2 regions of the Aeribacillus sp. FSL W8-0870 genome follow, and region 2 is predicted to be linked to the other one. Evidence: a T-box and tRNA genes for the amino acid it is inferred to sense, from the RefSeq annotation. Region 2 holds a T-box; the other holds one or more tRNA genes.
The links. The T-box of region 2 lies ahead of NSU02_RS14380 (valine--tRNA ligase). A T-box ahead of a tRNA ligase gene usually reads a tRNA of that ligase, here a tRNA-Val.

Region 1: it encodes a tRNA-Val, which carries the amino acid that the T-box ahead of NSU02_RS14380 (valine--tRNA ligase) is inferred to sense. The anticodon was not compared.

Annotation. Positions count from the first base shown of each region.
Region 1 is NZ_CP150165.1:1,262,775-1,279,784, reverse strand. It holds gene NSU02_RS06220 (AMP-binding protein) at 1-1,501, opposite strand, end outside; gene NSU02_RS06215 ((2Fe-2S)-binding protein) at 1,509-2,000, opposite strand; gene NSU02_RS06210 (xanthine dehydrogenase family protein subunit M) at 1,987-2,874, opposite strand; gene NSU02_RS06205 (carbon monoxide dehydrogenase subunit G) at 3,461-3,916, opposite strand; gene NSU02_RS06200 (xanthine dehydrogenase family protein molybdopterin-binding subunit) at 3,913-6,330, opposite strand; gene NSU02_RS06195 (XdhC/CoxI family protein) at 6,851-7,939, opposite strand; gene NSU02_RS06190 (helix-turn-helix domain-containing protein) at 7,951-8,703, opposite strand; gene moaA (GTP 3',8-cyclase MoaA) at 8,852-9,871, opposite strand; tRNA gene NSU02_RS06180 (tRNA-Val) at 10,332-10,404, shown strand; partial or broken gene NSU02_RS06175 (ComEC/Rec2 family competence protein) at 11,104-11,931, shown strand; gene NSU02_RS06170 (DUF3006 domain-containing protein) at 12,255-12,470, shown strand; gene NSU02_RS06165 (TRAP transporter permease) at 13,289-15,214, opposite strand; gene NSU02_RS06160 (DUF1850 domain-containing protein) at 15,252-15,770, opposite strand; gene NSU02_RS06155 (TAXI family TRAP transporter solute-binding subunit) at 15,845-16,852, opposite strand.
Region 2 is NZ_CP150165.1:2,939,493-2,956,502, forward strand. It holds gene NSU02_RS14320 (M23 family metallopeptidase) at 1-345, opposite strand, end outside; gene NSU02_RS14325 (Nramp family divalent metal transporter) at 680-1,918, opposite strand; gene NSU02_RS14330 (nitroreductase) at 2,325-2,876, shown strand; gene minD (septum site-determining protein MinD) at 3,061-3,864, opposite strand; gene minC (septum site-determining protein MinC) at 3,857-4,561, opposite strand; gene mreD (rod shape-determining protein MreD) at 4,620-5,138, opposite strand; gene mreC (rod shape-determining protein MreC) at 5,135-6,019, opposite strand; gene NSU02_RS14355 (rod shape-determining protein) at 6,036-7,058, opposite strand; gene radC (DNA repair protein RadC) at 8,560-9,237, opposite strand; gene NSU02_RS14365 (Maf family protein) at 9,256-9,822, opposite strand; gene NSU02_RS14370 (SPOR domain-containing protein) at 10,022-10,957, opposite strand; gene NSU02_RS14375 (folylpolyglutamate synthase/dihydrofolate synthase family protein) at 11,082-12,365, opposite strand; gene NSU02_RS14380 (valine--tRNA ligase) at 12,472-15,114, opposite strand; T-box leader at 15,168-15,390, opposite strand; gene NSU02_RS14385 (hypothetical protein) at 15,537-15,728, shown strand; gene NSU02_RS14390 (hypothetical protein) at 15,747-16,760, opposite strand; gene spoVID (stage VI sporulation protein D) at 16,834-17,010, opposite strand, start outside.

The sequences.
Region 1 (17,010 bases), 1.7 Mb from region 2:
GACGGAGAATTTTCCCAACAGCGCTTTTCGGTACTTCTTGAATAAATACATATTTTCTTGGACGTTTAAAGTTTGAAAGTTTTGTATTATTTTTACAATAATCGTCAAGTTCCTGTATGGTAAGTGACGGATCTTTTGGTACGACATAGGCAGAAACAACTTGGCCCCAGCGCTCATCTTCTTCACCAATTACAGCAACTTCATGCACTTTCGGATGCTTGGCTAAAACATCTTCTACTTCAAGAGGATGTATATTTTCTCCGCCGGAAATAATCATATCATCGACACGTCCGACGACATATAAATCTCCATCCTCATCTAATTTGCCAAGGTCTCCAGTAAAATACCATCCATCCCGAATGGCTTTTTTTGTTGCATCCGGTCTATTCCAGTAGCCTTTAAAGCTTTCTGGTGATTCAATATTGGCAATAATTTCTCCCAGTTCTCCTTTTTCCACCACATCCTCTGGAGTTGCATGGCCATCAGGATCTGCCTTAACAATGCGGATATTTTGATGAAAGCCTGGCTTACCAGCACATCCTGGCTTTTCCATCACATTTGGATTGATCGTAAATGTATAAATTTCAGTGCTGCCATAATGGTTCACAAACACTTCAGGCTTTAACATTTCAATACATTTTTCCGTTAAAGCTGTTGTCATGGAAGCGCCCGCATAACCGATTTTTTTCAACTTAGACAAATCGTAATTAGGAAATTCAGCGTGATTTAACATATCGTGATATAACGTAGGTACTAAGTAAAGGCATGTAATTTCTTCACGTTCTATTAATTCCAACGCTTCCTTTGCATCAAAATCAGGCAGAATAACATATTTTCCATTTAAAAACATAATAGATAGAAGGGAGCGCATTCCCATCGTATGATAAAGCGGCATTGTCCCTAATGTACTTTCCCCGTCTTGATATTGGTTTTGGATAATATGGGCTAGCGCTGCACTATATTCATTTTTGTGCGTTCGTGGAACTCCTTTCGGTTTTCCTGTTGTTCCGGACGTATAAAGCATAAGAGCGATATCGTTATCATCTATCGTTGGCTTTTCCAAGCTGCCAGGACTTCTTTCAACAAGTTCATTATAGTAGATATCAGCACCTTCCACTTCGCCAAGACCAATCAGTATTGGCTTTTGCTGAAGATTTGCTTTCAAAACGGATTCCTGGCTTACGATTTCGTATATGACAGCAGCAGCCTCAGCATCATTGACACAATACTCAACTTCTTTCACCGAAAGGCGAAAATTAATTGGAGTGTAAACGGCTCCAATTTTTTGCAGAGCCCAATAAATCACTGTGTTTTCAAGACGATTTTTTAAAAGGATCATAACGCGGTCATGCTGTTTAATGCCGATTTTTTGAAGTGAAGCAGCGACTTTTTCCACTTCGTTATGATATTGCCGGTACGTATACCTTCTGTCTCCTTCTACAACAGCAAGTCGATTTGGATGACGCTCAACAGCAAATTCAAAAAGAGTTAAAAGGTTCATATCATCATCACCTTTCCACCCGAGCATGATTACTATTTTCTTCAACTGTTTTTTGAATTGCTTCTATAATTCCAACATAACCCGTGCATCGGCATAAATGTCCTGATAGCATTTCTTTTATTTCTTGAACGGAAGGATTCGGATTTTTTTGTAAATAGTCAGTTGCTGACATTAAGATTCCAGGTGTACAGAACCCGCACTGAAGGCCGTGACATTCAATGAAATTTTTTTGTAATGGAGTTAATTGACCGTCTTCTCCCAAACCTTCTACTGTTGTGATCTCCTGCCCATCCACTTGAACCGCAAATATGAGGCAGCTTCGAACAGCTGAACCATTTAAATGGATCGTGCAAGCACCGCACACACCATGTTCACAGCCGACATGCGTGCCAGTGAGACCGCACGTTTCTCGTAAAAAATCACTTAACAGCAATCTTGACTCAACTTGTTCTTTATACTTTTTCCCGTTGATCGTCACTTCAATTTCATGAACGCTCATTGGCTTCACCCCTCGCTCGTTCGTAGGCTGATTTCACCGTACGCACTGCCAATTTTTTCGCAAGATGTCTTCTATATTCAGCAGTTGCGTGTATATCTGACTCTGGATCTACCATTTCATCCACTATATCCTCGACTTTTTGGAGAAGGGAGTCAGATAAAACCTCTCCTTTCATCCATTCGTTTGCCCCTACTATTAACAATGGCGTTGCTTCAACACCGCCTAATACAAGTCTTACATTTGTAATGCGATCTAAATGATCAATCGTTAATTGACAAGCAGAGGCAACGAGTGCAAAATCACCGTGACGACGAGAAATTTCATAAAATGAATATCCATTTCTTTCTTGTTCTATAGGAATGTGAATTTCCGTCAGCATCTCATTTGGCATTATGTCAGTTGTTAAATAAGTAATAAAGAAATCCTCGACGTTTACTTCTCGCACCTCTTCTTTAGAAGCAATATGAAGTGTCCCTCCGAGCGCCATCAATGAAAGAGGAATTTCAGCTGTTGGGTCAGCATGAACAAGACTTCCTCCAAATGTTCCCCGATTTCTCGTTTGAACGTGCCCAATAAAGGGAACCGCTTCACTTAGAAGCCCTAAATGCTTCTGAACTACATCTGATCTTTCAACTTCCGCCTGCCTCGTTAACGCACCAATTTTAACTTTGTCACTATCAAACTCAATAAATTGCAAATCATGAAGCTGATTAATGTCAATTAAACATTCTGGCGATGATAGTCTCATGTTCATTATTGGTACAAGACTTTGACCACCGGCAATGATTTTCCCGTCAAATCCTGCTTCTTCTAAAAGTGTTAAAGCTTCATCAACTGTTTTCGGGGAATAATAATCAAATTTTACGGGTTTCATATACTCCCCTCCTCGTTTAGTATTTTTAGAATCCTCTTTAGAGAGAGGCATTTTCCAGTTAGACTCTTTGATAACTTTTTCAGATAGTGTTGCTAACTGGCACTATCTGAAAAAGTTCCATTTTAGGGGTAGACTTTTCGTGATGCCCCTAGATAGTAGTATTAAGGATCATTGGGAGAAATCCATCAGCTATGACTACTTATAAAGTCTGTTTCTCCAGCTCTTGTTCGAACTTCTAACCCGCAATCTTGTTCCCTCTTGCCACCAATGCTGAATGTGACAGCTTCCAGACAGCATGGATTAGAGCAAGTTCTCGTGATTGATCAACAAGTGGACTGGGGACATCCCGAATAGTCCTTTCCACAGATCCTTACATGAAAGGGGTTATTTTCAGGAAAAGGGCAAAAATCGCTTTAAAGATGCTAAATGTAGCAAACTCCATTCAAAAGGCAGCCAGATTTTCTTATCAGTGCAGAAGACTCAATCGACCTTTTCATTTCGTCCACTCACAGTATGATCTAGCAGTTCAAAGGATTTGGAATTTCCAATTCCTTTGATTTTTGTGCTTGACTTGTATTTTCTCTATTTAAATAGATTGTTCGCTTTTCGCTAGTTCTTTATTAAACTTTTTAAAGAAGTCCTGAATGATTAATTTAGCTACACCATTTAGCATTCTTTGCCCAACCATTGCCACTTTTCCGCCAACTTCCGCTTCATACGTATAGTTCAATTCCGTCTTGTTATCGTCAATTGGAACAAGATCAACAACTCCTGCTGCTTCAACACTTCCTGGTCCGCCTTCCCCTTTTACAACGAGCTTATAATGGTTCGGTTTTTGAACATCAGCAATTTCAATGGTTGATTCATATTTTCCTTTCACAGCAGCAATTCCAATAGATACTTCCGCTTCATATTTGTTTTCATTGACAGGCTCTAATTTTTTACAGCCCATAATGCAATTTTTTAATGCCTCTGGGTCCAGCAGCACTTCCCATGCTTTTTCAATTCCTGCATTTAATGTTACGCTCCCTTTTCCGTTCATGATGAAACCTCCTGTTTTTTAGACTGATTCAAAATGTTCCATACTTTATTTGGTGTTACTGGTAATGAATCAATCGTCACACCATATGGCTTCAACGCATCATTTACTGCATTTGCAATGACAACAGGTGCACTCATTGTATTTCCTTCTCCAAGACCTTTAGCGCCTAATGGTGTAAGTGGTGACGGGGTCTCGATATGTTTGATCGTTACATTTGGTACTTCAGGCGCTGTTGGACATAAATAATCCATAAACGATCCAGTTAAAAACTGACCTTTTTCATCGTAGACGAGTTCTTCATACATGGCGCCGCCAAGCCCATGGACTAGGCCTCCCAATATTTGTCCATCGACAATAAGCGGATTTAATAGTTTTCCTGCATCGTGAACCGTGAAATAATCAAGAATGTGAATGTCACCCGTCTCTGGATCAATTTCAACTGTCACTAAATCTGCAACAAATCCATACGTAACCGATGAATTAATTAAATCCTGATCATCCGGCGGTTCAGCCTGGGCTGTATAATAGGCTGTTTCATAAATTCCAGGCTCCATCCCTTCTGGTAAAGAAAGCGGATTCCAATGGGCTGATCCAACAACCCTTTTTATAGAAATAGATTTAGATGGATCGGTTTTGGAAACAATGTTGCCTTTTTCAATTGTTAAATCTTCTTCCTTCGCTTTTAAAAAATGTGCAGCAATTTTGATAAGCTTATTTTTTACCTTATGTGCTGCGTAGTACACTGCACTTGATCCGAGTGACGCAAACCGGCTGGAATAGCTTCCAGAAGCAATGGACCATGCACTTGTTGCTGTATCAAGTTCAGCTACAACATTAATTTTGTCATGCGGAATTCCGAGAATTTCCGATACGATTTGGCTAGCGACCGTTTCATGCCCTTGTCCGGACGGTGTTGTACTAATGCGCACATTCACATTTCCCATAGGATCCATCGAAATCGTCGCCGCTTCTGAACAACCAGATTTCGGCAATCCTGCTTTTCTTTCCTCTGGAGTTAAGGCGATCGTAATGTATCCCATATTCGAACCGGATGGTTCAACGATCACAGCGAGTCCAACACCAAGAAGCTTTCCCCTCTTGCGTGCTTCAGCTTGTTTTTTTCTGAATTCATCATATTTACCGATTTTTAATAGCAGGTCAAATGCTTTTTCATAGTCGCCGCTGTCATACACTCCACCAGATGCCGTTCTGTATGGAAATTGTTCTTTTTTAATTAAATTCCGTCTGATCACTTCAGCTGGCTCTAATTTTAATTCATCTGAAATGATTTGCATGATCCGTTCAAGAGGGAAATACGTTTCTTGTCCCCCATATCCGCGTATAAGCCCTGTTGGCAATTTATTCGTCATAACGGCATACGCATCAATCATTAAGTTGGGAATATCATAGGCACCGGTTGTGTTAGCATGATTCCGGTACAGACATGCCGGCTCTGGTGCCCGGATATATGCACCAACATTGTCAATCATTTTCATTTTTAATCCGAGTATTTTTCCGTCATTTTTTACTGCTGCTTCAATATATGTGACTCGATCCGTACAGCTTGAACTAGCTGCTAAATGCTCCTGCCGGTCCTCGATCCATTTCACTGGACAGCCTACGAGACGGCTTACAACGGAACAAAGAACGATATACGGGAATATTCCTGCCTTAATTCCATAACTGCCGCCAATATCTTTTGGTATAATAATCCGCAACCGATTGCTTGGAATTTTTAATGCACCTGCCATAATCGAATGAAGTACAAACGGCCCATGAAAGTTCGCGTGAACTGTATAACTATCAGAGCTATGATCGTATTGGGCGACAATACCATATGTTTCAACTGGTGTTGCAGAATATTTCGGAAAATGAAAACGATGCTTGATGATTTTGTCAGCCTGCTCAAAAGCCTTCTCTACATCTCCATAATGAAAAGTTCGATGATTAGCGATATTTGAACCAACATTTTCATGTAAAATAGGTGCTCCATCTTCTATTGCACGTTCAATATCTACAATTGGTTCAAGATTTTCATATTTCACCTTAATTTTTTCTAACGCATCCTCCGCAATATAACGGTTTTTGGCCACGACAACTGCTACTGGCTCACCTACAAAACGAACTTTATCAATAGCAATTGGATAATAGTGTACTGGAGCACTGACGCCAACACTAAAAGGATTTAATAGAGGATGTACATCCTTACCTGTTACAACACCCTTTACTCCAGGAATTTCTAAGGCTTCCGAATAATCGATAGACACAATTTTGGCATGCGGATAAGGGCTCCTTAAAATGGCCACATGACCAGTATTCGGCGGGGTACCGATGTCATCAATATATTTTCCCTGACCAGTCAATAATCTAGCATCTTCAACACGCGTCACTCTTTTCCCAATCACTTTACTCATTTAACTTACCTCCTTCCGAAGAAATCTCTCATAATTTTGTGGTGACTCAACAACTTGAGGATATTGCAATCGCAGCAAAACAAATATCATTACGAATTTTTGCCCTTTTGGCTCATCCCTTTAAAGAACTGGATGACCTTTTTAATTCGATATTTTGCTTGAACAATAAACAGGTTCCCATTTCTTTCATAGCATTGAATCACGGCACAATAACGCAACAACGGTGTCAGTCTTGTCAGATGCATTTTTTAATCTTATTTTTAGCAATGTAATCAGCCTTGATTGGTAATATCTCCTAAAACCAATCGGTTTACTTATTTCATAGAAACTTCAGTTCTGAGTTAAGTCAGCAACAATACCGCTTAACTGAGATTTTTTACTTTCATCCACGGTATTTTGGTCAATACATTTCCAATAGATGGTATTAATAGATTGTGTTTGACCATCCGCTTTGAAAAACCTGCAGCTGATATCACTCAACAAAATATGTTTTTTCACCTTTATGACTGATGTATCTTTTTTAGGAATAAGCCATTGCCGCCAGCTCTGATAATTTCTTTCCTGTTCCGCCTCTGTACACCGTCATAATTTCAGCCAAAATACTAAAGGCAATTTCTTCCGGTGTTTTCGCTCCAATATCAAGACCGATAGGACTATGAATTTGCTGAATAGAAGGATGAGCCTTCAGAGTTTGGCTGCTTTCAATTAATTGGGCAGTTCTTTTTTTCGGACCTAATAGACCAATGTAAGCCGCATTTGAATGAATGATGGATTCTAATATTTCTTGATCGTGTAAAAAATTGTGTGTCATTATAATGACATATGTGTTTTCATTAAACGAAACGTCAGGAACAGACCCTTTAGGATAAACTTGGATAAAATCAGCATCAGGAAAATTATTTTCATTGCAATGAGTAGGACGATGGTCAAGAACAGTCACAATCCATTTCAAGCTTTTCGCCATTTTGACAAGCGGAATGGCATCAGGACCTGCGCCAAAAATCTTTAAGTGTGGTGGTGGACTTAATGATTCATAATATACGTACAATTCTTTTTCACCACCTAAATAAACCATTTCATTTTTTAAATTGTTTTTCCGATCTTGATAATCATGAGCAATTTCAGAAACGGTAATAAGTGAGTCGTCATTACTTTGCAAAGGGTCTAGGATCCACATTTTTCCTTGAAGATTTTCATCTTTCGCATTCACGATCGTGACAGCGTGTAATTGTTTTTGGAGGGATTGAGAAAAATATTGATCAATCACTTCTGTCCTTTCAGGCTGCTTTTTTGGCAGATATGGTTGTAAAAATATGTTCATTTTCCCATTACAGCCGACACCAAGTCCCCAAACAATATCCTCTTCTCCGTAAAAATCATAGTGGAGAACTGCCGGCTTACCCGTTTCGAGCACTTTTACAGCATGTTCTACAATATCTGCTTCGACGCAGCCTCCGCTTAAAAGACCTGTTATCTTTCGATCTTCTGATACGAAGCATTTTGCCCCTGTCTTTTGGTAGGTAGATCCTTTTGTAGAAATAATGGTTCCAATAACACCTGATAACCCTTCCTTTTTGCAGCGTTCCAATTCCTTTTTAATCGTAATCACGACTTCACCTCCTATTCTTTAAAATGAAACTGCTCCCGATACTCTCTTGGCGTCTTCCCAACCAATTTTTTAAAAGCGGTTGCAAAATAGCTTGCATTTGAAAAACCGGTATTGTTAGCGATAATTTCAATCGGAAGACTCGAAACTCTAAGCAGCGTTTTAGCTTTTTGAACTCTAACAAACGATAAATATTCCACAAATGTCATACCAACTTCTTCTTTAAACAATCGGCTGAAATAAGATGGACTTAAATATACTTGATTTGCCACTTCTTTTAGAGTAAGAGCATAGCCATAATTCATTTGAATAAACTGAATGGCACTTTCGATCGGATTTTTTAAGTCAGAGGAAAAATGACTTTTACCATTGATGGTTTGATTAATTTCTTTATTTAATCCTTGGGGCAAAATCCGCTCAAATGTATCAAGTAGTTCATTTTTGGAAAGCGGTTTCAACAAATAAGCTGAAAAACCTGAGTTGATCGCTTCCTGAACAAACTCGAACATTTTTAACTGAGTCACAACAATCACGGGCAAATCTGGATACAGTTGCAACGCTGATCTCCCTAATTTGATACCGTCTATATCTGGCAAGGAGATATCCACAATGAGTATAGTCGGTCGATTTTGCTTTAAAAGGATCATACCTCGTTGAGATGTACTTGCTTCATAAATGGAAAGAAAGCTGAATTTACTATCTTCAATAATTGACTTTAAATCCTTCCGAGCAGATTTATCATTATCAACAATTAATACATCAGCCAATTGCTCCCCTCCTTGTTTCTATATATTAGATAAAAATGTATTTTAATGGTTTAAAAATTTTGCGATTTCAATTTTGATTTTTTCTCTTTTGAATTTTCTAAAAAAAATAAAAAAAACAATCAGCATTTCATCACCAAACGCCGATTGTTTATCCTCCTATATATGACATCTCAATTTTATTTTTGTTCAACATACCTTTGTTTTCTGTACGTTCAACAGAATATTGATCTTTACGAGTTTGCCAAACACGTTCAATAGCCATTTTGATTTCTTCTGGACTTTTTCCTGAACGAATGAAATCCCGTAAATCAAATCCTTCGTGGGCATATAAACAAGTGTACAGCTTTCCGTCTGATGAAATACGCGCCCTCGTACAGCTTGAACAAAATGGTTCTGATACTGATGTAATAAATCCGATTTCTGAACCTGTGTCTTGATGACGATATCTCTTGGCTACCTCTCCAAAGTAGTTTTCATCAATTGGTTCAATGGAATAAACAGAACTAATCATCTTTACAATATCTTTTTTTATCAAGACATCTTTCATATTCCAGCCGTTTGTATTGCCTACATCCATAAATTCAATAAATCTTAATGGAATCCCCTTGTTTTTAAAATATTCCGTCATCGGCAAAATTTGGTGATCATTTACTCCTTTTTGTACAACCATATTTACTTTAACCGAAAAACCGATCGATACAGCATAATCAATATTTGCCAAGACCGTTTTTGCTGATACATCTCGGCCATTTAGACGGCGAAACGTATCGTCATCAATTGCATCAAGGCTGATGTTCAATCGGCGAAGACCTGCTTCATACAATTTTGAGCCATACTTTTTTAAATACACGCCGTTTGTTGTCAAACCAATATCATGAATTCCTTCAATTTTTGAAAGCATGGCAATTAGTTTATATACATCCTTTCGAAGAAGCGGTTCGCCTCCCGTCAGCTTAATTTTCTTCACGCCAAGCTCAACAAAAATTTTCGTGAGCTCGACAATTTCTTCAAACGTCAACAAGTGATCCTTCGGAAGGAATTGATAATCATCTCCGAATATCTCTTTCGGCATACAATACGTGCACCGGAAATTGCATCGGTCGGTTACAGAAATACGCAAATCGCGCAAAGGGCGGTGCCTCTGATCCAAGACTTGGTCTTTTTTCATTTTTTATCACATTCCTTTATAAGGATTTTCAAAAATGATCGATATTATAAATGTTATCCTATCAAATTATTAAAACGATTTCAAAAATATTGCATGAAAGGCAAAAGGACACTCCTTTTTCTTTCCTATAAAATTTTGTATAACAAAGAGGACTCCTTACAGATTATTTAGATAAAACGAAAAAATAACTACTGTTACACTTTGTCGTCAATCAGAAACAAAAACCGCCCGGTAATCCGGTTGGTCGTTTCGCATAATTTATAATTCTCAACATTTGTGCTTCTATTAAAAGCACTTCCTTTTATCAATTTAGATTCTAAGACCAGAAAGAGCTTATCAATGATTAAAAACTACAGCAAGTAAAAAAACTTGCATATTGAGGCTTGACATATTTTTATAACAACATTACAATAGGTATTGTCAAAAAAACGCATTAGAAATTCATCTGTTTTGTTAATATGATTCCGTAGCTCAGCAGGGAGAGCGCCACCTTGACAGGGTGGAGGTCGCTGGTTCGAGCCCAGTCGGAATCATCATTAAAAACCTTAGTAGACGTGGTTCTTGTGAAATACAAGAATCGCGTTTTCTTTTTCTCTTCTTTTTTACTGACTTTTTAACGGCGAAACATTAAAATATCAGGTTTATTCAACAGACTATTTAACTTGTAATTTTTTTTAAATGTAAATTTTGTTTACGCCTTTTATATCGTTCAAATTTTCCATTTTCTCGCGGCCATATTGTATTTTTTAATAATTTTAGTTATATTCACCTTTTTTGACTGTGCAATATGTTTTTACGCTAAATAAAGTTAGGTACAGCGAGCTAATTGGCGACAACAATAATTAGCAACACAATGTTTTATTTAATCTTCTTATCAATTGTTTTTAACAAATTACGTTTCTCCTTGTTTTAAAATATGCAAACTATTTTTTTACTTAAACTTTTTGATTCCTCCATTCACCAACTGTTGCGTTTGAAAAATTAAATTTTGGGATGACCAGATTTCAACAAAATTAAAAATGTACAGACCTTTGTCTGTTTTTAGGCCGATCCAAGCCTTTTGGGTCGGCTTCTTTTTTCGGCATGAAAAAATCGGATGAGACTTTAGTTCAATTAGACTAGAAAATTTAATTTTCTGTAAAAAAAATAAAATTTTCTAAATTAAATCTTGTAAATTTTTCCTACCACGCTGTATAATCAATTTGATCTATTCAGTACTCGGAGGGATTTTGATGAAATTACGTAAACTATTGTTTTCGATAGTGTTTGCATTTTCTTTTCTGTTGATCCCGTTTCACGAAACAACAAGCGCTCAGGCAAAAAATATGTATGTTCATTTTATTAATGTCGGACAAGGAGACGCAATTTACATAAAAGCTCCAAATGGAGAAGATATTCTCATTGATGGCGGAAATAACAATTATGGAGATGACGTTGTTAATTATTTGAAAAAGCAAAAAGTGGATGATATCGAAATAATGATTGCAACTCATCCGGACGCAGATCATATTGGCGGTTTGGACACTGTGCTATCTGCTTTTCGAGTAGAGCAAGTGTATGCGCCAAAAGTCAGTCATACAACGGAAAGCTACAAAGATTTTTTAAATGCTGTTAAGCGTGAAGGCAAAAAAATAAAGACCGCTCAAGCAAATGTTGCTTTGCCGATCAAAGGAGTTACCGCAAAATTCGTTGGGCCTGTCAAAGCATATCCAAAAAGTGACTTAAACAACTGGAGTGCTGTTTTAAAGCTTACTTACGGCAAAAAATCATTTCTTTTCACTGGCGATGCGGAACTTAAAGCAGAATCGGATATGATTAAAGCTAAACAAAATTTGCGAGCTGACGTCCTAAAAGTAGGACACCATGGCGCCAAAACATCTACAAGCACAGCGCTGTTAAACTCAGTAAAACCGACATATGCCGTCATTTCCGTCGGCAAGAACTCATACGGCCATCCTACTCAAGATGTGATCAATCGGCTGAAAGCATACAAAATAAACACTTTTAGAACGGATAAACAAGGCCATATTGTGGCAACAACGAACGGCTCCAATCTTTCCTTTAATGTAAAAGCGGCATCGTCCGGCACAGCAAGCAAACCAACTAGCTACAAATTAACAGCAAGTGTCGATAACAAAACTCCAAAGCAAAACTCAACAATAATACTGAATGTAAAAGGGCTGCCAAACGGAACAAAATATAAAGCTGTTTTTAAATACAAAAGCAAAAACACCACTTATACCGGTACTATTGGCAAGCCATTGTCGGTAAAAATCGGCCGTGCTGCAAAAGGTTATACTGTTAAAATCGATGTATCAGCCACTTATAAAAACAAAACTTATAAAGCACAAACATCTTTCACTCCTAGATAAGGTGGGACATTATGAAATTTATTATTGATCGATTTGAAAATGACATCGCAGTCTGCGAAGATGAAAACGGCAAAATAATCGAAATTTCAAAAAGCCAGTTGCCTAAAAATGCAGAAACGGGAGATGTAATTATTCAGAAAAATAACCGTTATTATGTCGATAAACAAGAAACAAGCAAACGAAGACAAGAAATTGAAGAGTTAATGGACGAATTGTTTGAAGATTAATCGTTTTTTCAATTAAGATTCCAAGCAAATATGATTGAAGTGGAAGTGTCAAATGATGCTTCCACTTCATTATTTTTTGCCGTTTTAGAATCGCGCCTATAGAGCTGATCATTCATTTTTTCCTCTATGCTTGGTTTTTATAGATTTAAATTTTCGTGTTCTATCGGATTTCATTTTGCCGTCTAGGTTGAAATGCCGCTCCATTTCCCATCTATTCGTGACATAAAGCGGTTTTTCTTAAACAACATTTTAATTTTGCAGCACAAAAATAAATCGGACTCACAATGTTCGTACCGAAAAGGGACGATCTTACTGGATTGATAGAAAGCAATTGGAAAAAATCATGCTATAAAACAATCGTTATAACCAACAAACTCGCATTTCAAATCATGCAGTCTAAAACGGAAAAATAAGTTTTCTGCAGGCTCTTTTTTTATTTATGATATAAAACTGTCCCGCTATCAACCGCTTACACACGAGCAGCCGTTCCCCAATAGATTTTTAGAAGCTTGCTGTATTTTCAATTTTGTTTGCCCCTTTTTCATTTTTACAAGCAATTCAACCTTTCAAAAAACCAGTTTTATTTTTCGCATAACAAAACAAGCTGAGTCATATCATCCTTTTGGAGAACGTCTTCTGCAAATTAATGGATTGATTCCAACACATCCTTTCTGTCTCTCCGACATTTTATCCTGATTTTGTTCGTTCCAATGTGAATTGCTCTCCGCGTTTATTCTGCGTTTCAATGATTCCGCCTGTAAGAAGACTGAATCATGTTCTAATCATTGGATCGATTCTTCCATGACAACCTGTCTTCTTTAAATGCTCTCACCCTTCACTTTTTGATCAGCTTTGTATTTCCATATATATTGAAACGCATATAATGCGATGAAAATGATGAGACCTGAAATGTCTGAAAAACGTTCTGGATAAATCAGCAACAGCCCGGCCACGACCGCGGCAATTCGTTCAATCAAATGCATTTTTCTCATCCAATATCCGATCATCCCGGCTCCAATTGCGATCATTCCGCAAAACGCCGTAAAGACTACCCATAAAATTCCAAGCCATGTCGTATCAATCATTAACATTTGCGGAGACAAAACGAAAATATACGGAATGATAAAAGCGGCGATTGCCAATTTTGAAGAGTGAATTCCCGTTCGGATCGGTTCTCCTCCTGATACACCGGCTGCGGCAAAGGCTGCAAGAGCAACTGGCGGTGTAATGTCGGCAATAATCCCGAAGTAAAACACAAATAAATGTGCAGACAGATCAGGTACCCCCAACAAAATAATCGCTGGTGCAGCAATCGTTGAAGTAATAACATAGTTCGCTGTAGTCGGCGAACCCATTCCAAGAATCAACGAAGCTATCATCGTCAGCATTAATGTCGGAATGAGATTGCCCCCGGCGATATCAAGCAGACCGTTGGCAAGCTTCAAACCAAGCCCGGTTTTCGTCACAACGCCGACAATAATTCCGGCAGCGGCTGTTGCTGCCGCAACCCCTAACGCTGTACGGGCGCCGTCGACGAGCGCTAATACAATATCCTTAAATGTCATCCGATTCTCACGATTTAAAAATCCAGCGACAATCGAAATGACTATCGAATAAATGGCAGCATGTGTAACGGTCACTCCTGACATTAGCAAAATAATAATAACAACGATCGGGGCTAACAAATGCAGTTTTTTCAAAATTTCTTTCCGATTCGGCATTTCTTCTTTTGACAAGCCTCTTAAACCGATTCGCTTTGCTTCAAAATGAGTCATGATCCAAATCCCTGCAAAATATAGAATAGCCGGAATAGCTGCCGCTTTGGCAATGTCCCAATACGTAATGCCGTTTCCGATAAATTCAACCATTAAAAACGCAGCTGCTCCCATTACCGGCGGCATTAACTGACCGCCTGTAGATGAAGAAGCTTCCACCGCTCCTGCAAAATCTTTGTTATAACCAAGCTTTTTCATCATCGGGATGGTAAACGCGCCGGATGTGACGACATTGGCAACTGAGCTTCCGCTGATCGTTCCTTGAAGAGCGCTGGAAAAAATAGCTACTTTTGCAGGACCGCCAATTCTGCGCCCTGCAACGGCAACGGCCAAATCATTAAAATATTGACCGATCCCTGTTCTGATTAAAAAGGAGCCGAAAAGGAGAAACAAAAAGATGAAGGTTGATGACACGCCTAGCGGAGTTCCTAAAATCCCTTCGGTTGTAAAGAACATAGTTTGAACAATTCGTTCAAAACTAAGACCGCTATGCTGAAGAAAATTAGGCATGCTAGGACCAAAATAGGCATACGCCAAGAAAAGCAGCGCGATGATCGTAATCGGCAGCCCAACCGCCCTCCTTGTTGCCTCTAAAACTAGTAAAATAGCTAAAATTCCGATATAAAAATCCGTTTCTGTCAATATTCCGACGCGCATTACAATGTCATCAATGAACAGCGGCCAATATGCTCCAACGCCAATACTTAAAAGCGCAAGGATGATATCATACCAAGCCACTTGAAATTTATATTCTTTCCTCTTTTTTCGATTAGCCGGAAACAAAAGAAAAATCAAAGCAAGCGCAAAACCGAGATGGACAGAGCGCTGGATTTGCGCTGTAAAAACACCGAAAATTGATGTATACAACTGAAACAGCGAAAATGCCAATAATCCGGCAAATGCGATGCCTCCCAACACGCCTTTTAGCTTCCTCGTTCCTGCTTCAGGATCATATTTTTCAAGCAGCATTTGCTGCTCTTCTTCTGACAGTACGTCAAATTTCTCTTTACTCACGAATATTCACTCCTTTCACCTGCTGCCAAATACTGATTTTTGCCGGTTTTATTCTTACCCATGAGCCGGGTCCAAAAAAATCCGCCAATTTGTAGCTGTTACCTTGATAAACGATTCGGTGATCGGCCTGTACTTGTCCAATTCTCAAATCAATATAGGAAAATTCTCGCTCCATGTTTTTTATAAAAAATTTTCCATCCTTTTCTAAAAATTTCCCCTCCCCTTCCGCATTAGAAGGCATTCCAACAGCAAAATTTTCATACTCAAGTTCTGTCTGAATGATTTTGTTATTGCGTAATGTATATGTCTCCTTCACATCCGTAAGATGGATGGAATGAGTGTACTGAATTTGAAACAAGTCATCATCACGGACAGGCAGATAACCTAATAAGTCATTCTGATCTTCATGATAAAAAGCGATGGCATTTACAATAGGAAGGAAAAATAAAAAAACGTTGATTGTCATAAAAAGGGGAAGACAGATGAACAAAGCTTTCATCCTAGCTCTCATGAAAATCCCCACCTAAAATGGAGTTACATATAATGAAATCGATAGACCGTTTAAAACGGCCTATCTTTGATGCGTTATGGCTGGATTCCTTTTTCTGAAAAATACGTTTCAGCCCCTGGATGAAGCGGCAAATTGCCTATTCCATCAAGGGCTGCCTCCGCTTTGATTAATTTGCCTTTTGCGTGAGTAATTTTATTTGTATTTTCAAAAATCGCTTTTGTAATATTGTATACGGCATCTTCATCCAATTCGCCGCGGACGACCAGCATCGCTTTTACAGCGACTGTTTTTACGTCCTCAGGAATTTTATATGTCCCCTTTGGTACTGTATCTTCAGCATAGTAAGGATATTTTTCTATCAATTGTTTGATTTTGTCATCCGCAATCGGAATTACTCTAATTTCTTTTTGTGCTGAGAGCGATTCAACTGCAGCCGTCGGTGTCCCCGCAGTAATGAATGCAGCGTCTATGCTTCCGGATTGAATGCCGTCCGTTGATTCGTCAAAAGATAAGCTTTGCGCTTTAATATCATCAAAGCTTAATCCATGAATTTCTAAAATTTGCTGTGCGTTTGCATTCACTCCAGACCCAGGGGCACCAACGGAAACCGACTTGCCTTTCAAATCTTCAACAGAATGGATGCCGCTATCTTTTGTTGTAATAATTTGTACCGTCTCCGGATATAAAGTCCCAATTGCTTTAACATTGTCGACTTTATTGTCTTTGAACATCAATTCACCGTTTAATGCATAAGCAGCAATATCAGTTTGCGAGAACGCAATATCAGCTTCACCATTTTTTAGCGCTTGCATATTTTCTGCTGATGCTCCTGAAGATTGTGCATTTGCATTAAAGTCCGTTTCTTCCGAAATAATTTGCGCCATCGATCCGCCGAGCGGGTAATAAGTTCCTCCTGTGCCTCCGGTTAAAATGCTTAACGTCTTGCTTCCTGCCTTTTCCCCGCTTTGATTGGAGCCATCACTTTTGCTGCTTCCTCCTTCGCTGTTATTTCCACACGCAGAAATGATCATTATGAAAAGAAGAGCTGTTAAGAATATAAGTCCGCTTCGCCATTTGATCATTGATACTCCCCCTTTTTAAATTCGTTTGACTTTGGGTGCATTACTATCATATTAAAGAACAAATGAAAAAATGTGGGATAATATGTCAGCTAGATTATCAACATAAATCGAGTAGGAGGGAGCGATTAACTCCCGTCCTCTCACACCACCGTACGTAC
Region 2 (17,010 bases):
AAACTCCTTTTCCATCACATGGCTGACGAAATCTCTAGCTTTCAGAAATTCTGCCCGGTCATTTTTAAAAATAATACCGATCATCAGGACGATGCAGGCAGAGATTAGCAATTTTGTTATAAAAACGTCCGAACGGAACAATGGATGAAAATTTTTACTTCCTTCTGCCTCTACATAAAGAGGGGAGTCCGCGTCAACTTGCACGTTTTCTTGTGTGATTTGATTGATAAATGGAACAGATATATCATCACTGCTGCTTGAACTGCTCGAAAGCATGCTGTTCATTCTTTTTCGTTTACGCTTTGCTATTCGTTTTTTTATTTCTTTTGCTCGACGATTCATCATCCATCATCCTTTTGCAATTTTGTACAAGTTTATGCCCTGTCCTTACCGTTTATGACAATAAAGCCATTTTGCATTTCTTAAAGCGATATCTAGGCAAATGTTTATCTTTGACCTTGATAAAGAACTTTTACCTACAACCTAGTAAGTAGGTTCTTCACTGTTTTCTGGTTCAAAGGAATACTGGATGAAGCAAAATAAAATATGGCGCTATCCGAGAAAAGCAAAATTTTGAAATCAAAAAGAAGACCACAAAATGCTTTTGTCGTCTTCTTTTTGAAATAGTAGTATATGGTGAATTAACACAAAAGCTAGACTGCCTTTTATTTGAAGCCGCTTAACGAAATAGGTTGACTAGTTCATTGATCGATAAAATGAAAAATAAAACAATATTTAAACTCAAAAGTACATTGAAAAACCATTTATTTCGATCTTCCTTATGAGGAAGATGCTTTTTACTATTAAGCAAATAGATAAGGGTCAGCGCCAGAAAGGGCATAAATAGCGCACCAAGGGCACCATACAAAATAATGAGGCTCACAGGTTTTCCTATAAAATGCAAGAGCATTGGCGGGAATGTTAACCAAAAAACAAAAAATTTATAAGCTTTTGTCTTACTTAATTGTTCTTTATTCACATCATGTTTTTTAACTGTATAGACAAAATCAGCAAATAAATAAGAGACGCCATTCCAAACACCTAATACTGATGTAAAGGAAGCTGACCAAAAACCGATGAGAAATAAGATACGTACAGTTGGGGACAGCTCGTTTCCTAAAATGGTAGCAAATGATATGAGACCTTGCTCACCGTTAATGTTTGTATTCGTTCCATATAGTAATGCAGCCCCTAAAATTAATAAAGAAATTGTAAAAACTGCTGTAGTAATATAGGCAATCATGGAGTCAAATCTAACGTAGCGGAGGTAGGATCGATCCTTCCAATTGTTTTCCTGCAGCCAATAGCCATAAGACGCCATGGTAATGGATCCGCCAACTCCCCCAATTAATCCGAGTGCGTAAAGCAGTGACCCTTTCGGCAACGCCGGAACAGCAGTGTCCATGATATCAGAAAGTTCCGGCAGAACAATAACAGCTGAGCCGACAACCGAAATAAACATAAGTAGAATTAAAAGATTCATAACTTTTTCAAATAGCTTATATTGCCCCATCCATGTTAATAAAAAACCTAACAAACCGCTTATAACCGCCCATACCCATAAAGGCAAGACAGGAAATAATGCAGACAGAGCCAATGCACAAGATGAAGTCGCAGCCGCTCCATAAACAAATCCCCAAATAACCGAATAAACGCCAAAATAGCTTGTTGCCCATAATCCCATAGAATGCCAGCCTTCTAAAATTGTTTTTCCAGTCAGCAAATGATATCGGCCAACACCCTCATTTAAGGCAAATTTTAAAATAGCCCCGATAATGATTGCCCATAAAAAGACAAGTCCAAAATTTGTACCGGCAACTAAGGCAGCAACTAGATCACCGGCTCCGACGCCCGTTGCTGCGACAATTAACCCCGGACCAACGGCCGGCCACTTTTTTGTGGATTTGCCATGTTCCATCACTGTCACCTTCCATCTGAGATTTGAACGTAGAAATGAGTCATCTAATATTTCTTATGAATGATCTTTCTCACTAGGGAATATAAATGTGCATGAATCAATTGCTGGATGAACATATTTTCGCATCATGCTGTTATATCTAGTTTTAGCAATTGTTCATCCATGCGAAACTTTCTCATTTATAGTTCTTATGTAAAGAATTCATATTTTATTAATTGAATATTCTGTATTTTTAAGTCGATCGTTTTCATTGCTCTTGTATCAGCTGTTTGAAATGATTTCTCGCACCTGTCTCCTTCCCTTTGTAAACGATTACGACTGTAGAAATAAACATTTACATATCACTTCAATTTTGAAATAATTCTAATTGAAAATCATTATTATTAAGGAGGCATCAGAAATACCAATGGAAACATACAAAGTAGCCAATATAATTAAAGAGCGTCGATCGATTAAAGAATTTAAGAAAGATCCAATCCCTAAAGAAGTAATATGTGAATTATTAAATACGGCTGTTTGGGCTCCTAATCATGGATTAAGAGAGCCATGGCGGTTCGTGCTGTTTATGAATGAAGGAAAAGAAAAATTAGTTGCTGCTATTGCACAAGAAACGAACAATGGAAAAAATATCGATCGATTACGAGAAAAGCTGCTGCCGATTCCAGCACATTTATTGGTAATCATGAAAGAGGATCCGCGTCAAAAGCAGTGGGAGGAGGATTTAAAAGCGACAAGTGCATTAATCCAAAATTTTCAACTAGCTGCATGGGAAAAAGGTATTGGCGTTATATGGAAAACAGGTGCTTATATTTATTCACCATCTTTCCGACAAAAAGTTGGAGTAGAACCAGGAGAAAAAATTGTCGGCCTTCTACATATTGGCTATCCTGCCTCAATCCCAGAACCAAAACAGCGGACAAACGCAGAAGAAAAATTGACGATTATTGAATCATATTGAAAGGGAAAAGATTCAAGAGGAAATATTTTGTACAGCCTTCAAAAAATCTCCCACCTCAAGAGATAGAAGAAAAAAACGATCAGCAGGTGGGAGATATATCAGTGTGATGGCAGTGATTCTAATGTGTGCAAAGAAAAAAGCTAATGCTTTATTCAAGGAAGTGTGATTTTTAAATTGATTAGGATTAAGCACGTACTCCAAAAAATTTTTTGATTTTTGCGATAACACCTTTTTCAGGCTCATCTAATGATTGAAGCGGAACCGCTTCACCTAAAATTCTTCTCGCAATATTGCGGTAGGCAATGGAAGCACGATTGTCAGGGTTCATTACAATCGGTTCACCATTATTAGACGCTTTTATTACCTCATCATCATCAATTACAATCCCCAACAAATCAATAGAAAGATGGCTGACAATTTCATCGACATCCAGCATATCACCGTTTTTCATTAAATGATTTCGGATCCGATTAATAATTAATCGTGGCGGCTCAATATCTTCCTTCTCCAGCAAACCGATAATTCGATCCGCATCTCTCACAGCGGAAACTTCTGGTGTTGTCACGACAATCGCTTGATCCGCACCGGATACGGCATTTTTATATCCTTGTTCAATCCCGGCAGGACAGTCGATAATAATATAATCAAAATCTTGTTTTAGCTGATCAATTAATTTTTTCATCTGCTCAGGTGTTACGGCAGTTTTATCGCTAGTTTGCGCTGCAGGCAGCAAATAAAGAAAATCATTAAAGCGTTTATCTTTTACGAGAGCTTGATGAATTTTGCATCGTTCTTGGACAACATCAACTAAATCATAAATAATCCTGTTTTCCAATCCCATGACAACATCGAGGTTCCGCAAGCCGATATCTGTATCAACTAGACAAACTTTCTTTCCCATAATGGCAAGGGCTGTACCAACATTTGCAGAAGTTGTTGTTTTGCCGACCCCGCCCTTGCCAGAAGTGACCACAATTGCCTCACCCATTCATTATTCCCCCTTCAAGCCTAGTTAAATTGGGTCTCAGATGAGCTAATTGTTGAATCCGTTCAATAATGATTGTCCCATTTTCATCAATATATGCGCATTCCATATCATTTCGAAATGATGGCTCCTTCTGATCGGGTGGCCTACTTAAAATATCGGAGATCCTCAGCTGTGTCGGCTTCATCAAGGAGGCGGCAATCACTGCATTTCGATTCCCTTCAAAACCAGCATGAGCTATGCCTTTTAAAGCCCCCATGACAAAAATATTGCCCGTTGCCATGACTGTCCCGCCAGGATTGACATCTCCTATCAGCAACAAATCCCCTCTAATTTTCAACACTTGCCCAGAACGGACGACTTTAGCAACTGAGATAACATCTGCTTCCTCTTTCCACTTCAACGCCTCTTCCTTTGAGATGACATTTGAATCAATTGCATCGACAATTAAATTTCTTTTTTTTCTTATTACGTCTTTTATTTTCTCCTCTTGTTCCTCCGTCAAAAAACGATTTCCAGCCTTTATCGTCACCCTGATCATCGGTTCATTTTCCTGAACATACTGCCTTTTGGAGAGCATCGAATCCAGTTCATTCACAATATCATGAAACGAACAGGAATCATCTAAATATAATGTCAATCCATCCTTTGTGCCTTTTATCGTTACATAATATGGTCTTTGAGCTTTCACGAAGTTCACCCCAACAAAAATCTATTTCGACAGCAATAACAAAAACTCCTCTATCAAACTTTAAAACTTAATCGTTGTGTTCACCTATTTTCAAGCTCAAAACGAATTTCTTTAAAGGATAGATTAACACACAAGCTAATACAAAATTCAGAGCAAGTGTCGGTAGCAGGCGATCAATTGTAAACAATTGCAGAGGAACAGCTGTCATCCCGATTAGTAAATAAATACCGTATGTGAAAAATTCAAGCAATGCAACGGAAAGCTCAGTTAAAAAAATTAAAACAAAAATATTGGGATTGAGCACCCGCAAAGCTTGCATCACTAAATATGCCAAGGTCGGAAATGCGAAAGCATATATGCCGATAACTTGCGTGTAAACAACATCGAACAATAAACCGAAAACAATTCCATAAATGACGGCAATTTTCCGAGAGCCGTACGCCGCCAAGATGACAATCATCAATAGTAAAAGATGGGGAACTGCCACTTGATGATCTGAAAGAAAAGGGATCGGAACAAGATCAACGATGATGCTTTCCAATACGAAAATAAACATAACCATTACGGGGAGGAAAAATGTTCTCAAGAGTCTTCCTCCTCTTCCAATTGATTGATATCAACTGTTGGAAGAACCCGCTCGATGATCATGACACGATCTATATCATAAAAGTCAGCTGATGGGGTTATATAAGCTATCTTTGTTAATCCGTACGAATCAAGTTCGACTTTTTTTACTTTTCCGATCACTAAACCTTCAGGAAACACTCCGCCAAGGCCAGAAGTCGCTACAATTTGATTTTCTTTTATTTGGGCATTTGATTCAATGATGTTCATTTCAAGAGCATTTTCCTGCTCACTGTAGCCGACAATGAGGCCGAATACCTTTCCGTTATTCGTATGAACCATTGCTGAAATCCGGTTTTTTCTGTCGGAAGCACTTAAAAGCTGAACGGTGGACGTAAATTCAGAAGTATTTTTCACTTTCCCGATCAATCCTTTTGCCGTTATAACCGCCATGTCTTTTTTGATTCCGTGCTGTTCGCCTTTATCAATTTTGATATAATCATGCCAACGATCAGGATTTCTTGCGATGACTGTCCCTTGGATCGACTTATATTTTCTTATATCGTTATCAGCAGATAATTTTAATTCTTCTTTTAATTGTTTGTTTTCCTGTTCTAATTCCTGCAGCTTTTCCTCCAATTGAATATAATTATTCAGTTGTTTGCGAAGCAGCTCGTTTTCTTCGTATGTATTTTTTAAATGATTCAAATTCTCAAAGAAGCCCGCAATATATTGTGCGGGCTGATGAAATACCTTCTGGACTAGTCCAACCGAATCTTGAATAAACTTCTCCTGCCACGAAAGATTGCGGTCTTCCTTTAGGGAAAAACCAATCAATGCCACCAAAATAATGATCCCGACAAGGAGCACAATTAATCGTTTATTTAGAAAAAATTGTGGCATGATTTACACCTCTAACTTATCTGTGGTCTTTTGTACGATTTTTGAATAGGTGGATATGTTCAAGAGCTTTTCCTGTTCCGACCGCTACACAATCAAGAGGATTTTCCGCAATGATTACAGGCATTTTCGTTTCGTCGCTTATAACTTTGTCTAAATTGCGAAGAAGGGCGCCCCCACCAGTTAAAACAATTCCTCGATCCATAATATCCGCCGCAAGTTCAGGCGGAGTTTTTTCCAAAGTAATTTTTACAGCATCTACGATCGCATAGACAGTATCGCGTAATGCCTCTGAAATTTCTGTCGCAGTAATTTCAATCGTTTTCGGAAGGCCTGTTAACAAATCTCTTCCGCGAATTTCCATGTTTTCAACACCTTCCGGAGCGCTTGCAGAACCGATTTCAAGCTTCACCGCTTCCGCTGTCCGATCACCAATCATTAAGTTGTAGGTTTTACGGATATAGTTAATGATGGCTTCATCCATTTCATCACCGGCAACACGGATAGATTGGCTTGTCACAATTCCGCCGAGAGAAATGATGGCAACTTCCGTTGTTCCCCCGCCGATGTCTACAACCATGCTTCCGGTCGGTTCCCAAACTGGAAGGTTGGCTCCAATAGCAGCCGCAAATGGTTCTTCGATCGTATACGCATCTCTAGCGCCTGCTTGTCTCGTTGCATCAATGACCGCACGTTCTTCAACCGCAGTTATTCCCGAAGGAACACAAACCATCACATAAGGTTTTCGCGAAAAAATACCTGCATTTTTTGTTGCCTGTTTTATGTAGTATTTCATCATCGTAGCAGTCGTTTCATAATCAGCAATCACTCCGTCTTTCATTGGTCGAAGTGCTACAACATTTCCAGGCGTACGCCCGATCATATTTTTTGCATCATTACCAACTGCAACAATTTGCTTTGTATCAGTTTGCAAAGCAACAACAGATGGTTCACGCACTACAATACCTTTTCCTTTCACAAACACTAACGTATTGGCTGTCCCTAAATCTATTCCAAGGTCTCTCGTACCAATTCCAAACATATCTGTTGTATCTCCCTTTCTTCCAAAATAAATACGTTTTTATATTCATGTAAATGTCTAATCATTATTGAAAAAACCCATAAATTATATTATAACGTAATTTTTCAAAAAAAAAAGTGCTATCAATACCCTGCGTAAAATAAAAATTTGCGAGGTATTTTTCATGAAACTTGATGAAAAGCTGATCATTGTGTTGGACGCCTCAAAAATTTTTACTAAAAAATTTTCCTAGTGGAGAATAGAGGATGAAAAATAGATGTCACAGCAAATACCGCCCGTATGAAAGCCTTGATTTAATTTATCCATTGAGAATAATAACTTAAAAATATTACAAGTCCATACAAAAAATATTATTTTATGTTTACAAATCCCCCCTTTGCACTCTTTATTAGCAATGGTTTAGAATGTCATAAAAAATAATGGTTTTTTCAGTTGATTGTGTTTCAATTCAAATGACTCCAATAAAGTATTACATAACAATTCTGCCGAAGTTTCAAGTTCATCTATTATTGAAATATGAGATTTTTCTCCAACTTTGGCTCTTCTTAAGTCGCAAACCCTTTGTAAATGCGGACATCATTTGGAGCTCGCGAGGCCGTGCAAATGTTTTTTTGAAATTCCTTCTATCATGCACTTATGTGTTGTAATAACGTTACTGCCCTGCTTCAAGCAGCTTTTTATCGTGCTTTGCGAGGCTGGTCAGTATGTTATATACCGTTGTGCTGTCTCCCATCAGTCCCCCTGCAAATTCAGCAAAACGGTGGTTGTTCGCATTACGTGTCTAGAAGCGCAAAAATCTGTCCGAAAAAGCGCTAGCAGTTCAGAATCCAAAGCTATTAACTGTAATACGTGTTAGGATTGATTTTAAATGAAGGCATACTTTTTCACCCATTTATAACTCGGGAAAATGAGTTTTTTAATCATATAAAGTGTGTAAAAATAACTCCTTTTTCGCAATGACAAAATTTTGGGTGAAATGTAATGATTATACATATAAGTGGTTTTCATAAAACTTTGTTGCTGGAACTGAGGTAGAATGACTAGAGTAAAATGAATTGTTATTTTTCAATAATAAGTTAGCTGGTCTGATGCAGTTGCCAAAAAAAGAACATCAATACAAATTCAAGTGCACAATCACATAGGCAGCAGTGCGACGAGGATCTTAACTTCAGAAGTCTGTAATCTTAAATGAAAACATGCTTCCTTACAATTCATTATAAAAGACAGGAGCATCATATGAGTAATATAAAATAGAACCTTATATATGAAAGTTTTCCAATAAAGTAAAGGGATGCTATTGATTATATATCAAGCCATTCTCCATCAGCAATAGATATTCAAAGATAAAAATTCATAAAACTGCGAATGTCATTTTTAAGCTTAAAAAATTGGAAGTCATTTATCAATAATTTCATAGATCTAATCTTCACACATCATAAAAAGAGGTGCACTTCATATCCAGTGCACCCCAACAATTGACATAGAACCTTTTAAAAAAACGTTATAAATATCCCTTTTCTTTTAAACTGACGTATTTACGCTCTCCGATTATGATATGATCTAAAAGTTCAATCCCGATCAGCTTTCCGCATTCGGACAAGCGCCTCGTGACTTCAATATCCTCTTTGCTTGGGGAGGGATCTCCTGATGGATGATTATGGATACAAATAAAAGATGCAGCTGAACATTTCAATGCCTCCTTGAAGACTTCTCTTGGGTGAACAATTGATGTATTTAAACTGCCAATGAAAATCGTTTGCTTATGCAGCACTTGGTTTTTTGTGTTTAAATATAAACCTACGAAATGCTCTTGTTTTAAAAAGCGCATTTCTTCCATGACATAATTGGAGGCATCTTGTGGAGAACGAATGACATACCGATCTTCGTATGCGAGCTGATGAATTCTTTTTCCCAATTCTAATGCTGCTATAATTTGCACCGCTTTTGCTTTTCCAATGCCGGGTATGCCCATAATTTCCTGAACTGACGCCTCTTTTAACATTCTAAGACCCCCGAAAGTTTTTAAAAGCTTATTCGCCAGTTCAAGCACTGATTCTCCCTTTGTCCCTGTTCTCAATAAAATTGCCAGCAGCTCATGGTTGGAAAGGCCTTTTGGTCCGTTGTGTATCAATCGTTCCCTTGGTCTTTCTTCTTCTGGAAAATCTCGAATAGCGAGCATATCTTTCCCCCTTGTTTGTTACCAGTGAAATCCAAAATTTTTTAATTCTCTGTACAGTCTTGAAACAGGAAGACCGACAACTGTAAAATAATCGCCATCAATTTTTTTCACTAGCAATGAGCCGAAATGTTGAATTCCATAAGCACCCGCCTTGTCCATTGGTTCGTTTGTCTCAATGTATTCCAGGATTTCATCGTCTGAAAGCGGCCAAAAAGTAACTTTTGTTGATTCAGAAAATGTCGTATGCTTTTCACCATGAATAATCGAAACTGCTGTTAAAACAGTATGTGTTTTCCCAGAAAGTGATTTTAACATGTAATAGGCGTCACGGCGGTCTTTCGGCTTTCCTAGTATTCGATTTTCGAGGATCACCGCCGTATCTGCTCCGATGACATATGCATCTTTATACCTTTCAGCTACATGAAAGGCTTTTTGAAAGGCAAGTTTTTGAATGGCTTTTTCGGGTTCAGCTTCTTCGTCCAGCCTCTCTTCCAAATTGCTTTCAATCACAGCAAATGGTATTCCTAACAGCTTGAGGAGTTCTTTTCTTCGCGGAGAGCTTGATGCAAGTATGAGGCGTTCCATTTTTATTTCATCCTTTCAACCAATACTATCCGTATGTTATCAAAAAAGGCTTTTGCAAACAATTTTTCAAAAAAGAATTATCTAATCGCCATTAATAAAAACATTTATTCAATTTACAGAAAAAACTACATTATCTAAGGAAAACTGCTTGTGAAAATAAAAAAAGAAAACGAATGCTCGAGCAAACGCTTTCCCGTTATCAAGAAAGTTTTTCAAAAAAATCTAGCAGCGACTGCTGCAGGCTCCATAGCTGTTCATTTGCCGATTTTTCTGTTTGCAGTTTTTTTACTGCTGCCAAAATTGAATCGTCTTTTATTTGACCAGCCTCATTTAATAATGACTCTACTTTCTCTTGTTCCGGGGCGGTTCCATTCACAAAAGACGAAGACAGCTTCAGCATCTCCTCAACGACCGTTTTTGTTTTTTCGTTTTCCACCTTTCCTTCCCATTTCATCTTTTTCACAAACGTTTCAATTTGATGTGATTCAGCCATGTTTTTCAACTCTTCTGCTGTCTTTTTATCCAACGCTGCCCCAACGAATACGTAATGATCGCCGCCTTGTGAAACGATAACAGAAGGCAATCCTTTAGCCTTTATCTGCCCGCTGACGGTTTCCGCCCCTTCTTTTTTTGTAAATTTTCCGGCTTGTACCATATAAACTTCAAAAACGATGTTTTCCGCACCGCTTGGCGCTGAAGCATTGCTAACGTTCTGTCTGTGAGGAGACTTTGACACATCCCTCAATTCAGATGATACAGGCATTGAATCGTTTGAAATAAATTGCAGGGCTAAAACACCAAAACTCAGTCCAAGAATAACAGCAAATATGATCGATATCACATAATTTTTTATTTTAGGAGGCAGCGTTCTGCTATTGTTCTTTGAGAAGGCTATTTTCGGGTTTTCTTTCTTATCCTCCTCATCATCCGGCAAAATCCAAGGAAAAGATGTCTCCTCTTCGTTCTTATCCTCTGATGCTGCCATTTCTTTTTCAGCCTTCACCTTTTCCTCCCAGCTGGATACTTTTAATTGTTTGCCAGTTTCACTTGTTTCAGCAGAAACATTCGTATCGTTGGAAAAATTGTTTTCCTGACCGTTGATTTTAATGGTTATTTTCGATGATGGCTTGTCCAAAATGATCACCGCCCTTTTTTGCTGGACAAACTTTTTTTTATGCTAACATATGTAAAATAAAAAAGAACGAGACATTTGTCGCCTCGTTCATAATTGTTGTCGTTATTTTTCGACATCCTCGTACTCATGAGCTATGTTTTATATGTTTTCTCACTTCACCGATAAAATAAAGGGAACCTGTAATAATGAGAACCGTTTCGTCATCCATTGTGTTGATAATCTTTTCATAGGCAAGCTCCCAATTGTCTTCATACTCTTTATCCTTCATGTCGCAAGCCTCGTATAATTCTTTCGCATCAGCTGCTTTCGGGAAATGAAAGGTTGTAAAAATAATTCGATTTGCCGTTTGTGCAGCCTGCTCGATCATTTCTTTATATTGCTTGTCCTTCACACACGAAAATAACATGATGATTTTCTTATCAGGGTAAAACTTTTGTACAGTTTCTTTCAACGCTGCCATTCCTTCCGGATTATGTGCTCCGTCCAAAATGACTCTCGGTTTTTCCTTTACTTCTTCAAAACGCCCTTTCCAAAAAGTGCGCTTCAGTCCTTCCTGTATATGCTCCTCCTCTATGATAAACGAATAATAAACTCTTAAATAATCAAGCGTCATGACACTCAGTGCAGCATTGATCGCTTGATGGTTTCCTTTCATCTGTAATGAAAGGCTGTTATATCGTTTAAAGGGGGTTTGTACAAAAAATTCATCAAAATCTCCTGCGTGAAAATCCCTAGTGAGCCAATAATGCTTTGCTTTTTTTTCTTTTGCAACACGCTCAATGACATCAAGGGCTTCCTTTTGTTCCACAGCTGTAATGACAGGAACTCCGTTTTTAATAATGCCTGCCTTTTGCTCTGCAATCTCTTCTATCGTTGAGCCAAGGATGTTTAAATGATCATGTCCAATCATTGTAATCACTGAAAGAATAGGATTCGCAATATTCGTAGAATCCCATTTTCCCCCGAGTCCTGTTTCTAATAAAACAACATCCGGCACGTTGATTTTACCAAAATAATAAAACATCATCGCAGTAATGACTTCAAACTCTGTCGGTGCTCCAAGCTCCGTTTTCTCAAGCTCGTCAACAACCGGTTTGATCACATTGGATAGCTGCAATATTTCCTCTTCAGAAATGGGATTGCCATCTATCGTAATTCGTTCATTGAATGATTCCAAATAAGGCGAGGTGAAAGCACCTACTTTATATTCAGCGGCTTTTAACACCTCTTGCATAAAAGCAATCGTTGATCCTTTCCCGTTTGTTCCGGCTACATGAATGAAGCGGCATCTTCTTTCCGGATGATCAAGCTTTTCCATCATCCATTCCATTCGCTGGAGACCAGGCTTTATTCCAAAGGTTAGGCGGGAATGTATCCACTTGAGTGCTTCTTCATATGTTTGAAACATATAAATTCCCCTCCTTGAACTCTCGAACATTTTCAATGAATTTGAATGGCCGGATGTATCATAAACGTTTTGATGGAAGAAAATCCGGGGCATACCCGGATTTGTTTTAGCCTTTCAGCTCCTGAAGTCGTTTTAACACCGCCTGCTGTTTTTCTAAATAGTCCTTTTCTTTTGCCCGCTCTTCTTCTACGACTTCTTTCGGTGCTTTTTTAATAAATCCTTCATTGGCAAGCTTTTTCTGAACGCGCTCGACTTCTTTATTCCATTTCTCTAATTCTTTTTCAAGCCGTTTGATTTCTTCTTCCACATTAATGAGTCCTTCAAGAGGAAGAAATACTTCTGCCCCGCTCACAACAGCTGTCATAGCCTTGTCAGGAGCTTCAATGTTTGTATCAATTGTTAATGAGCTAGGATTGCAAAATCTCTCTAAATAGCTGCGGTTTTTCTCCAACTGGTTTTTAACTTCTTCACTATGAGCATGAATGATCATATCCACCTGCTTCTTCATCGGCGTGTTCACTTCAGCGCGAATATTACGGACTGAGCGAATCACATCAACTAGAAGCTTCATTTCGTTTGCAGCTTTTTCATCAGAAAGCTCCTGACGTACAACCGGCCATGAAGCAATTGTAATCGATTCTCCCTGATGAGGAAGGTGCTGCCAAATTTCTTCTGTTATAAACGGCATAAAAGGATGAAGGAGTCGCAATGTTTGATCTAACACATATGCCAAAATGGAACGAGTTGTCTTTTTCGCTTCCTCATCATTTCCGTACAGCGGAATTTTTGCCATTTCAATATACCAGTCGCAAAAATCATCCCAAATAAAATTGTACAGCACCCGACCGGCTTCGCCAAATTCATATTTTTCCGCAAGTCTTGTGACAAGCTCAATCGTTTCATTTAACCGTGTGAGAATCCATTTATCTACCACTGATTTTTTTCCGTTTAAATCAATTTCTTCATATGTTAAACCGTTCAAATTCATCAGTACAAAGCGGGAGGCGTTCCATATTTTATTGGCAAAATTCCACACGGCTTCTACTTTTTCAAAGCTGAATCTTAAATCCTGCCCTGGGCTTGAGCCGGTAGCTAAAAAGTAGCGCAAAGAGTCCGCACCGTATTTGTCAATAACATCCATCGGATCGACGCCATTGCCTAATGATTTGCTCATTTTTCTTCCTTCTGAATCGCGCACAAGTCCATGAATCAAAACATCTTTAAACGGTCTTTTCTCAGTAAACTCCAATCCTTGGAAAATCATCCGCGAAACCCAAAAGAAAATAATGTCATACCCGGTAACAAGGACATCTGTCGGATAATAGCGTTTATAATCTTTTGCCTCTTTATCAGGCCAGCCCATTGTTGAAAACGGCCATAAAGCAGAGCTGAACCATGTATCTAACACATCTGGATCCTGCTCCCAATTTTCAATATCTTTAGGCGGCTCATGATCAACATAAACTTCGCCTGTTTCCTTATGATACCAAGCTGGAATGCGATGTCCCCACCATAACTGACGGGAAATACACCAGTCGCGAATGTTTTCCAGCCAATGCAAATACGTTTTTTCAAATCGTTCAGGAATAAAATGAACTTTCCCTTCTGTTTTCTGAAGGTTCAAAGCAGCTTCGGCCAAAGGCTTCATTTTCACAAACCATTGAGTTGATAAATACGGCTCGATAACTGCTCCGCTTCGTTCACTATGGCCTACGGAATGGATATGCTCTTCAATTTTAAATAAAATTCCTTCCTCCTGCAGGTCTTTCACCAACTGCTTCCGGCATTCAAAGCGATCCATTCCTTCATATTTTCCAGCTTTTTCATTCATTGTCCCGTCTTCATTCATGACTAATATTCTTTCTAAATTGTGGCGGTTTCCGATTTCAAAGTCGTTCGGATCGTGTGCAGGAGTTATTTTTACTGCTCCTGAACCGAATTCCATATCGACATATTCATCTGCGACGATCGGAATTTCCCGTCCTGTTATTGGCAGCTTCACTGTTTTTCCGATTAAATGCTTATACCTATCATCATCAGGATGAACAGCCACTGCTGTATCCCCAAGCATCGTTTCCGGGCGAGTGGTCGCGACTTCAATATATCCGGATCCATCAGCCAGCGGATATTTTAAATGATAAAGTGCCCCTTTCACTTCTTTATAAATGACTTCGATATCGGAAAGGGCTGTTTTTGTCACCGGATCCCAGTTAATAATGTACTCTCCTCGGTAAATAAGACCTTTTTTATAAAGCGATACAAAAACCTCTCTTACAGCTTTTGAAAGACCTTCATCAAGGGTGAACCTCTCTCTTGTGTAGTCAAGACCTAGGCCTAATTTTGCCCATTGTTTGCGAATATGGTCTGCATATTCTTCCTTCCATTTCCATGTTTCTTCTACAAATTTTTCCCGCCCGAGATCATACCGACTTTTCCCTTCTTCGCGCAGCTTTGCTTCCACCTTGGCTTGTGTGGCGATTCCCGCATGATCCATCCCTGGCAGCCACAAAACATCGTACCCTTGCATTCGCTTCATTCGGGTAATAATATCTTGAAGAGTTGTATCCCATGCATGTCCAAGGTGAAGCTTACCGGTGACGTTTGGCGGAGGAATAACGATCGTGAAAGGAGTTTTCCCCTCATCATCTTTTGCTTCAAAAAATTTTCCCTCGAGCCAAAATGCATACCGATCCTCTTCAACCGTTTTCGGATCGTATTTTGGGGAAAGAGTGATTTCTGAATTCGACATATTTATGAAAACCTCCTTATTTTCATTCTAAAATATAAAAACTCCTTCCATCCTAAAAGGACGAAAGGAGATGTTTTCGCGGTACCACCTTTTTTCACAGATACGTCTGTGCACTTCTTTCAGGTAACGGCTAATGCCGGCTCCCTTTACTAAAAGCTTTCAAGGAAGCTGCTCCAGGGCGACTTTCCAACGGGATCTCCTAGGAAATCTTCCAGCTTGCGATTTCCCTCTCTGGAAGGAGTCGTTCGTTGTACTACTCCCCTTCAACACATTTTCACAAACTATATAAATTTCTATATTTAATAGTACTAAAAAATTGTTTTTTTCGTCAATATTTTCCCCATCTTCCTTAACCTTTAAACAAAAATCACAAAATGTTCTTTATTTCATAATATAAATTAACAAAGTTGAAGGTGATCAACATGAGAAAAAAAATAAAACCATACTATATTCAATCGTTTATTAAACAATTCCGATCTACTCTTGAACAGTTCATCGTTCCTTTAATGATTTTTCAGGGAATTCGAACAATCCTTTTACCAACTATGTTTGATATTATTTTATTAGCCATTTTACTATTTCTAGCAGCCGCGTTGTATATGGAACGGGGTTAAAGCTGACAGATCCCCCATTCATTCTGATGCCAATGAATCGTTTTCTAGTTTTTCATTCCATTTTAAAGCAATGTACCCGGTATTTTTCATTTGCCAGTATGCTCTTAACAGCTGTTTGCAATATTCTAATTCTCCCTTTTCGCTTTTCTTTTTTTGATATTGCCGGACAAGCTTTAATAATTTGGCTGGATAGGATAAATAGCTTACCAACAGCAATCTCTCAGTTTTTGTTAAAGGAAGCACTTTTTCGTAATCTGATATATATTGCACATTTTGATCACTAACGGTTGGTTCCGCTTCGGAGAGGTTCATAAACATTAAGAAAAGGTCGTAAATTGGAGTAGCAAATGCTGCATCTTCCATATTAATAAAATAAATTTTCCCTTTTGGATCTAACAGAAAATGAGATAAGGAGACATTTACTTTGTTCAGTGCAATTCGCATGTGAGGGGATTGCTTTATTTCGTTATACCACTCATCAAGCTTTGCTTCTGCAAATAAGATGGCTTGCCTCGTTTCAAAATAATAACTGAAGACCGCCAATTCAAAAGGCGACATATACCATTTTTTTTCGATTTGTTCCATAAATGCTTCCAGCAGGTTGAAATTTCTCTTCCACTTGTTCTGAATCTGTTGATACACATTTTCGAGCTGAACTAGAGGTATGTTGATTTCCTGTTTTGTTTTTTTATGGAGTTTCGCTAAGTGGTAAAAAAGGATTGAGGCATTTTTTTCATCAACGATTGAACCTTCCATCCAAGGCATTACATAAAACGATTGCGTTGAGTCATTAACAAACACATTTCCGTTCGTTGTCCTATAAATCGGCACGATTCCTAAAGATGGAAAGTCGTGAAAAATTGAATATAATTTTAGAATGTTTCTTTGCTTTTTAATCGTTGTTCGTTTTAAAGCATATGTTCTTTTTTCACAATGAATTTTCAAGACATTTTTTGTTTTTTTCTCTAAATAAATCGGTTTGATTGGATAATGCTGCAAAATCCTCATGGCCGTTTTCAGATCATCGCTCATCTTCCCACACGCCTTTAAAGAAAATAAAGAAAAGCTTGAGCTGGTTTGATCCCACTCAAGCCGCTTGCAAAAATTACGTTTGTTGTGTTTCAAGAACCGGGATATATAAAATGTCTCCTTCACTAATCTCTTTATCATGGTGAAATTGATTTACTCGATTGAGCTGCTGGAGCGTAATGTTGTAGCGTTCGCAAATATTTTCGAGCGAGTCTCCCTGCTGGACAATGTACATTCTTAATTTAGAAAATTC